2 regions of the Mucilaginibacter gracilis genome follow, and region 1 is predicted to be linked to the other one. Evidence: riboswitches for the same ligand, from Rfam matches in the RefSeq annotation. Region 1 holds a riboswitch; the other holds the start of a gene.
The links. A riboswitch is a leader RNA that binds a small molecule or an ion and turns the genes downstream of it on or off. The one in region 1 is predicted to bind S-adenosylmethionine.
Positions count from the first base shown of each region.

Region 2: linked by a shared signal. The riboswitch ahead of BDD43_RS02485 (cysteine desulfurase family protein) and the one ahead of metH (methionine synthase) in region 1 are both predicted to bind S-adenosylmethionine.

Region 1 is NZ_RBKU01000001.1:1,926,572-1,931,387, reverse strand. It holds gene BDD43_RS08290 (hypothetical protein) at 133-699, shown strand; gene BDD43_RS08285 (Bax inhibitor-1/YccA family protein) at 764-1,498, shown strand; SAM riboswitch class I at 1,660-1,770, shown strand; gene metH (methionine synthase) at 1,924-4,816, shown strand, end outside.
Region 2 is NZ_RBKU01000001.1:593,377-598,192, forward strand. It holds gene BDD43_RS02470 (hypothetical protein) at 1-811, opposite strand, end outside; gene BDD43_RS02475 (winged helix-turn-helix transcriptional regulator) at 1,120-1,413, shown strand; gene BDD43_RS02480 (hypothetical protein) at 1,630-1,839, opposite strand; SAM riboswitch class I at 1,977-2,078, shown strand; gene BDD43_RS02485 (cysteine desulfurase family protein) at 2,138-3,268, shown strand; gene BDD43_RS02490 (isopenicillin N synthase family dioxygenase) at 3,389-4,378, shown strand; gene BDD43_RS02495 (hypothetical protein) at 4,375-4,816, opposite strand, start outside.

The sequences.
Region 1 (4,816 bases):
AACTAATAAATAAAAGCTGTTTGGGATAAGTTTTGATTCCTGATTCTTTTAAAAAGTGAAGCTGGATAAAATGATAAAAACGGTAAAAAACGGTCTTGATTCTTATATCTTGACTCTTGTTTCTTTTTTAACATGCACGAGATAGAACCATATTACCGTTGGAGAGACGATTACATAGCATCAGAAGACGAGCTTTCGCCTTTTTATGCCACCGAATACAGTGAATTTGAGTTTGATAAGCAGGTATACAACTATTTACTGCACCCACAGTGGGATTCGTTTGGCTCAAACACCCTATACCTCAAAGTACTTTATACCGATTACGACCGCAATTACAGCATCATAGAGTTTATTGGCGAATGGAACGATGCCATTGATAACGATGTAATGCTGCTTAAACGCGAAATTATTGAGGTGATGATAAACGAAGGCATCAATAAATTTATATTGATAGGCGAAAACATCTTAAACTTCCACTCGTCCGACGATTGTTATTACGAGGAGTGGTTTCAGGAAGTTGAAGATGGCTGGATAGCGGGTATTAACTTTAGGGACCATGTTATTGATGAGTTTAAACAAAACAACATCGATTATTACATCAACTTCGGCGGTGCATTAGACGACCTGAACTGGCGCACCTTAAAACCCGTGCAAGTATTTAAAAAAGTAGAAGAACAACTGGTAAAACGGTTGAATTAATATCTAAGAGTTTTACTAAATTTGAGCCTGAACCATTAGGCAAACATTAATTAATTTTATACAAATGGAAGAGCAAAAAATAAATTACAGATACGATAGTGTAATACAATTAGACGAAACCGCATCGTCACGCAGATTTTTATCAGGCGTATTTACCTGGATGTTTGCAGCATTAGGTATCTCTGCATTGGTAAGCTATTATTTTACAGGAAGCGAAGCCTTGTTAAAACTGATATTCGACCCAATTACCGGCGGACTAACCGGCTTAGGCTATCTTGCTATTTTTTCACCGGTAATTTTTGCGCTGTTAATGCAAATAGCTTACAATAAAATAGCTTACCCTATACTGGTTTTGCTATTTGTTACCTATGCCACTTTAATCGGCATCAGCTTTAGCTTAATATTTTTAGCCTATTCGGCAACGGCTATATTCGGTGTTTTCATAACAACATCGCTTGTTTTTGGTATTATGGCCATTGCGGGGTATTACACCCATCAAGACTTAACCAAAATGGGTACAATTCTTTACACCATATTTATTGGCCTGTTTATAGCATTCATGGTAAACTTCTTTATCGGTAGTGCCGCTTTAGATTATATTTTAAGCTGCATTGGTGTTGTAGTATTTGTTGGCCTAACGGCTTACAAGGTACAAATGTTAAAACGCATAGGCTCGGGTATGGAATATGGCAGCTTGCCTTCAAAAAAGTTAGCTTTAATTGGCGGCCTTCAATTGTACATTACATTTATTAACTTGTTTATGATGTTACTCCGCCTATTTGGAGGTAGCAGAAGATAATTTCAACAAAATATCAACTCAAAGCCTCCGCCAAAGCGGGGGCTTTGTTGTTTAGGCCGGTGTCGGTCGCTATGGTCAAACCAATGTCTTATCTTAACTCCGGGCTTGGTGTGTTAGTGCGTCGCTCTTGCATCTCTGCCTTTTATTGTGCAACTTTGCGCTGCTTATAGAGAAAGACGGAGGGATTAGACCCTGCGATGTCTTAGCAACCTGTACTTACAAGGTGCTACATTCTACTTAAACCACACTTCGCGGTTTAGGACAGATAAGCGAAAGTCAACACCAATGCCCGACTTTTCGATATAAGCTTGTTTACGTATTGCGATTTGAGTATTGCGTATTGCGATTTTAAGCGAGGCTAAAACCCTTTGTTCAACTTCGTAAAGCTCATCTCATTACGCAATACGCAGTACTCAATACAAAACATGGATATCAGACAACAATTACAAAAACGCATTCTCATTATCGACGGGGCTATGGGCACCATGATACAACGGTATCAGCTCACCGAAGCCGACTTTCGTGGGGAACGTTTTAAAAATCATCATTCGGATTTACAGGGCAATAACGACCTGCTTAACATAACACGCCCCGATATTATTAAGGCCATACATGCCGAATACCTGGAGGCTGGTGCCGATATTATTGAAACCAATACCTTTAGCACACAGGTAATATCCCTTGCCGATTATAAACTGGAAGAACTGGCTTACGAACTGAGCTACGAAGGCGCACGCCTTGCCCGCCAGGTAGCCGAAGAATATACCCTTAAAACCCCCGATAAACCCCGCTTTGTTGCCGGAGCCATCGGTCCAACCAATCGTACAGCATCACTATCACCCGATGTTAACGACCCTGGTTACCGCGCCGTTACGTTTGATGATTTGGTTGATGCCTATTACACACAGGTACGCGGCCTGGTTGATGGCGGTTCGGACGTACTGCTCATCGAAACCATATTTGATACCCTTAACGCCAAGGCAGCCATTTTCGCCATTAAAAAGTACGAAGATGAGTGTATAGCTACCGGTAAAGATTATCCTGCCTTCCGCAAAACGGGCGGCATCATGATCTCCGGCACCATTACCGATGCCTCGGGACGTACCTTATCCGGGCAAACCGTTGAAGCCTTTTGGAACTCCATACGCCATGCCAACTTACTTTCGGTAGGTTTAAATTGCGCTTTGGGTGCTAAAGATATGCGCCCGCATATTGAAGAATTATCCGCAAAAGCGGGCGTATATATTTCGGCCTATCCTAATGCCGGTTTACCCAACGAGTTTGGCGCCTATGACGAGGCTCCACACGAAACCGCCCATTTGGTTGAAGATTTTATGCAAGCGGGTTTAGTCAACATTGTTGGCGGTTGTTGCGGCACAACTCCCGATCACATCAGTTGCATTGCAAAAAAAGCTTACAATTTCCCCCCCAGGCCCATCCCCGTTATTGAAAATAACATGCGCCTGAGTGGTTTAGAAGCTATTACCCTCACCGCCGAAAGCAATTTTGCCAACGTGGGCGAGCGTACCAATATTACCGGATCGCCAAAGTTTAGCAAGCTTATTTTAGCCGAAGATTACGAAGGTGCCTTAGTGGTTGCCCGCCAGCAAGTTGAAGGCGGTGCCCAGGTAATTGATGTAAACATGGACGAGGGGATGATTGATTCGGAAGCCGCCATGACTAAGTTCATGAATTTAATAGCCTCTGAGCCCGATATTGCCAAGCTGCCCATCATGGTCGATTCCAGTAAATGGAGCGTAATAGAGGCTGGCTTAAAGTGCCTACAGGGCAAGGGTATTGTAAACTCCATTTCGCTAAAAGAGGGCGAGGATAAATTCCGCGAATCGGCCCGTAAAATTATGGCTTACGGTGCAGCTACCGTTGTGATGGCGTTTGACGAAACCGGGCAGGCCGATAGTTTGGCCCGTCGTATCGAAATTTGCCAACGCAGCTACAACATACTGGTTAACGAAGTTGGCTTCCCTCCCGAAGATATTATTTTCGACCCCAATATTTTAACAGTTGCCACCGGACTGGAAGAACACAACAACTACGCGGTTGATTTTATTGGAGCCACCCGCTGGATAAAGCAAAACCTGCCGCATGCCAAGGTTAGCGGTGGCGTAAGTAACATATCGTTCTCGTTTAGGGGTAACAATACTGTGCGCGAGGCCATGCACTCGGCCTTTTTATACCACGCCATACAGGCCGGTATGGATATGGGTATTGTTAACGCCGGGATGCTGGAAGTTTACGAAGAAATACCTAAACCACTTTTAGAGCTGGTTGAAGATGTTTTACTAAACCGCCGCGCCGATGCTACCGAACGCCTGGTTGAATATGCCGATACCGTAAAAAGCAAAGGCAAAGAGATTGTTAAGGATGAAGAATGGCGTAAAGACCCGGTTGAAAAACGCCTTTCGCACGCGCTGGTAAAAGGAATTATCGAATATCTGGACGATGATGTAGAGGAGGCCCGCCAAAAATACGCCAAACCCTTAGAGGTTATTGAGGGCCCGCTAATGGACGGTATGAACATTGTTGGCGACTTATTTGGTGCAGGCAAAATGTTTTTGCCGCAGGTAGTAAAATCTGCCCGGGTTATGAAAAAGGCTGTGGCCTACCTGCTGCCTTTTATAGCCGCCGAAAAGGCCCGCGTACTTGCCGCAGGCGAAGGTGCCGATAACGAGCGCAGCAATGCCGGTAAAATACTAATGGCAACCGTAAAAGGCGATGTGCACGATATTGGTAAAAACATTGTAGGCGTAGTACTGGCCTGCAATAACTTCGAAATTATTGATCTGGGCGTAATGGTTCCGGCTCATAAAATTATTGAGGAAGCCAAAAAGCAAAACGTTGATATTATTGGCCTGAGCGGTTTAATTACCCCATCGCTTGATGAAATGGTACATTTTGCCAAAGAAATGGAGCGCGAAGGTTTTACTATTCCGTTAATTATTGGCGGGGCAACTACCTCGCGCATACACGCGGCTGTAAAAATAGATCCTAATTATTCGGGCCCGGCAATTCACGTTTTAGATGCTTCACGCAGCGTTACCGTGTGCAGCAACCTGATGAACAAAGACAACCGCGATGCCTACATACAAGGCATTAAAGATGAATACGCCAAAGCCAGGGAAGCACATTTAAACAAAAAGAACGACAAGCGTTTTGTTAGCATTGCCGATGCCCGCAAACAAAAAATAGAACTCGATTTAAGTGCCATACCGCCCAAACCTAGCTTTTTAGGCACTAAAGTTATTGAGGCATATCCTTTGGAAGATTTGGTACCCTATATTGACTGGACACCGTTTTTCC
Region 2 (4,816 bases), 1.3 Mb from region 1:
TTTCATTGTAACTTTTCTGGGGAATAATGAACCGCCACCCCTTGTTTGTATCAAAACGCTGCAAGGGTATAATATTGCTGTATTTGACACCGAAAAGTTCCTGGAAATCGATCTTGTGTAAATGCTCTATTCCGGAAAACACAGGGTAAAAAATAAAGTCATCCTCGTTGCCTGCAAACTCGTCACGTTTGCTCTTTGAAGACTTTTTGGCATTGATGCTTCCTTGTATCTTATTAAGCTGCCAGAGAAATTTATCTTTGACGACGCTAAAATCATCGAAGTCCGAATGACTTTTTAATGCGGAAGTTTCACATAGATAATCAATTTGGCGAATGGCTGACCTGATAAAATAATTGACATCGAGATTCTCCTCCTTCGCTTTAATCTTTTTCAGTACATTCTCTATCAACGCGATACCATAATTCTTAACAGATGATTTTTTATCAAAAGGGTCTTTCGGCGAAGTGAAAAGCTGCGCCGGGGTTATAAAGTAGCTGTGATGCAGCGAATTTTGTGCGAAATGGCCTATCCGCATGCAATCTTCGGGCAGCTGTCCCAAAAAATCCAGCACATGGTTGTAAACGATACTATCCTCTTCGCTATGCTTTGACCTGAAAGTTACCCTGGAATTGAGGATAGGGTTGATTCTAACGGGCGTTTTTCCAGGGTAAGGGTTGGTCAGGTGTTTATATATCCTCTTTTTTTTCAGCGAGACGATGTTTTTTTCGTCAAAATCATCATATCGGAAATACTTTGAAGGGCGATAGAGTTTATTCTCCTTGCCTTCCAAGCGTACCCTGGTATCGACCACAGAAATCACGCAAGATATCTGCGGACGTAATGCGGGTGCCGTGTCGAGCGACGATATACTTTTATAGATCTGGTCTGTAACCCTTCCTGAAAACCGGACTGCTTGTGGTGCGAATACTATTTTTGAGAGTCTGACTAACCAATCAGATGGCTTGTCAAGAAAGTCTGCTCAAAATCAATATATTAGACTGCTCAAAATCAATATATTAGACTGCTCAAAAATAACTTTGTAACCTATTTGAAACTTCAAATGAAACTATCTTTTGAATTAGATGCGCTCACCACCGGGCGATCCGCGACACCATGGATATGCTATCCGGAAAATGGAAAATCCGAATAATTGGCTCCCTTAGTTTCGGGAAAAAGCGATTCATGGAACTCATTGCAAATATTGAGGGTATTGCAGCCAAAATGCTATCCAAAGAATTGCAGGAACTGGAGTTAAATGGATTAGTTAAGCGTACTGTCCTGGAAACAAAACCCATAACAGTTCAATATGAACTTACTGGCTACGGAAGATCGCTAAAACCAATTATTGATGAAATGGCCGTTTGGGGAAAGCAACACAGGAAAAACATCATTAAGGAAATGACCACCTCGTAGAATTTAAAACACGTCAGGTTGACGATGAAAAAATTAGGTGGTAAATAGATGTGAATACTGCTTCATCAGATGAGTAATATGTCTGTTGCTTTATTTACAAGATCGGCGAAATAAAGGCCTTAACCTCTTAAAAAAAAGTAAAGCCCCTGATGGGCAGGGGCATTTACTAACCAATTATAAACCTAATATGAAAAGAATTCTTATTTCACACAGAAGTCAAAAAAGATGCTCCGTAAAGTATGAATCGTGTAACGATCTCATATGATTCGAATAAGCGTCGTTCCAAACCGGCAGGTCATCATTCCATGTCAATGATGTCGAAACCCATATCAGCCGGCTGTCATCAGCAGGCTTGCTTTCTTTGCCGTAATAAAGGAATGAAGTGATCCTTTTCCAAATGTTTTTTAACGATCCTTCCAACGCCATTTTTTAAATTACATGAGCCCCTATTTTGAGTACTTCCTTGACAAATCTATACAAAGAATTGTACTTTTCAAATTAATTCTATAAAAACTATAGACTTTATAGAATATAATCTATATTTGCTGGTGAAACGTTCTTTATACTTATCCAGAAAGACCGAGGGAATGGCCCTGTGACGTCTTAGCAACCTCTATTGAATATAAAAGGTGCTAACTCCAACTCCTCCGGGAGAACGATAAGAATACATAGCTGTCCCACAGCTTTCTGGCGATAGGTAGATAAGACATAAAAAATAAAAAAGATGAATATTTATCTCGACAATGCTGCCACCACTCCGCTCCACCCCCAGGTACTGGAAGCGATGACCCCTTACCTTTTGAATCATTTTGGAAATCCTTCTTCAAACCACGGTGCAGGAAGAGAAGCCAGGGCCGCTTTGGAAAGTTCCCGCAAGAGGATAGCCACCTTATTGAATGCAGAAGCGGAAGAGATCATTTTTACCTCAGGCGGAACCGAAGCAGATAACATCGCCATCGTTTCAGCGGTGACGGCCAACCGGATCGACCATGTGATCACCACGGTATTCGAACATCCAGCCGTTTTACAAACACTGAGATCCTTAAGTCAGCAATATCATACCCGTATCAGCTTTATCAGGCACGACAAAAAAGGCAATCTAGACCTGAAACATCTCGAATATTTGCTAATGACCAATACACGTAACCTGGTATCTGTTATGCACGCCAATAATGAAGTGGGTAACCTGAATGATATCGAATTTATCGGCGATCTCTGTGAAAAATACGGTGCTCTGTTTCATACGGATACGGTACAGACCATGGGACATTATCGGCATGATCTCAGTAAATTAAAGGTGCATTTTTTGGCGGCCTCGGCGCACAAGTTTCACGGGCCTAAGGGTGTTGGATTTTTGTATTGCCGAAAAGGGCAGCAGCTGAACCGGATCATCCATGGCGGGGGGCAGGAAAGCGGCGCACGTGCGGGTACTGAAAACATACCGGGTATTGTTGGAATGGCCAAAGCATTGGAGATCGCTTGTAACCATATCGAAGAAGACAGCAAATATATCAGCCAGTTAAAAAGCTCGCTGGCCGGCAACTTAACAGAAATATTGCCGGACCTCCGGTTCAACGGAAATTCAGCGCATCCCGATAAAAGTCTTTATACGGTTTTAAGCGTGAGCCTTGCGCCTGCAGACATTGATTTACTCCACTACCTGGATAGTGAAGGTATAGCGGTATCCGGTGGCAGCGCCTGTTCAGGTGGGTCGCCTTCCCTGGTACTCAAAGCGCTCGGGGCGGATCCTGCACGAATAACTATCCGCTTTTCATTCAGTAAATTCAATACACCTGAAGAGATCGAACGGGTGGTAGAAAAACTGGCAGCGGTTTACAATTCGGTGGCAGCCTGAATGATCCAATGACCTTTTTTGGAAGTTAGGAATATGCAAGCTGCATTAAATTAACTACGATAAGAAAATCCGCTTAGCATAGTACCTTAAATCGCTTATATTAGGTCTTGAACTTATATCATGCATAAAACAATTATCCCCATCATCGACTTCCAGCAAATAGACAACCCGGAACATCAGGTTACCATCGCCAGGCAAATCTATCATGCCTGTACCGAGCATGGTTTCTTTTATGTTTCGGGTCACGACGTGGACGATGAACTGCAAGGCGAATTGATGGAAAAAAGCAAACTCTTTTTCGCGCTCGTGGAAAGCGAAAAATTAAAGATCGCCATGGCGAAAGGCGGCAGCGCCTGGCGGGGATTTTTCCCGGTTAACGCGGAACTTACGTCTGGCAAACCTGATAAAAAAGAAGGCCTGTATTTTGGCACCGAATTGCCCGATGATCATCCCAAGGTTAATGCAGGTATACCGTTACATGGCCGAAATTTATTTCCCGACTACCCACCAGGCTTTGACCAAACCGTGTTGGCTTATGTAGATGCCGTGACCGAAACCGCACAGCTTGTTATGAAAGGAATCGCGCTCAGTTTAGGTTTGCCGGCAAATTACTTTTATTCAAAATACACCAGCGACCCGCTTATCCTTTTCCGTATTTTTCATTATCCTACCCAAGCGCCAAAGCCTGCACAATGGGGAGTCGGAGAGCATACCGACTATGGCTTACTAACGGTGTTATTACAAGATTCGGTGGGTGGGCTTCAAGTAAAAAGCAAAGGGGAATGGATCGATGCCCCACCTATACCAGGCACGTTCATCTGCAATATCGGCGATATGCTCGACAAGATGACAGGAGGGCTCTACCGGTCCACCCCGCACCGGGTATTGAACACATCAGGTCAAAGCAGGTTATCATTTCCGCTATTTTTTGATCCGGGATTTGACAGCAAGATCGAAGCGATAACTAACATCCCGGACAATATTCGGGAGCAGGATACTTCGCAGCGTTGGGACAAAACGAATATCCATGCTTTTGAAGGAACTTATGGCGAGTATCTTTTGCAAAAGATAGGTAAAGTGTTTCCCGGTTTACGCAAAGAAGTACTTTAGGGCAGGGCAACACTTTCCACCGGTACGTCCCAATGTGCAATAACCAGTTCGAAGCGGTGCTGCTCCGCTTTCTGGTAGCTGTCCTGGTCAGGAAAGAGCTGTTTCTTAAAGGGCTCTGTGATACTGTAGTCAAAAGCCAGGTGCTCGGTCTTGAAAGTAAGGGTTACCTTAAAATCCCATCGGCTGTCCTCGCTGCTATGGATGATCGGCGATTCCGCTTTGATACTCAATACATCGCCCTTTTCCAACAATTTTTTCAAAAGCGGGTAATGGTTCTTTTTCCATAATGCAATGAACTCATCCGCATAACCCCATTTGATCTTATAGTAATTCTCAATCGTGATGGGTGCCGCATCAACGGTGGTTTTTTGTGCGAATGACTGGTTACTGATTAATATCAGTAACCCCATAATAACGCAGTGAGCCAGTTTTCTTTTC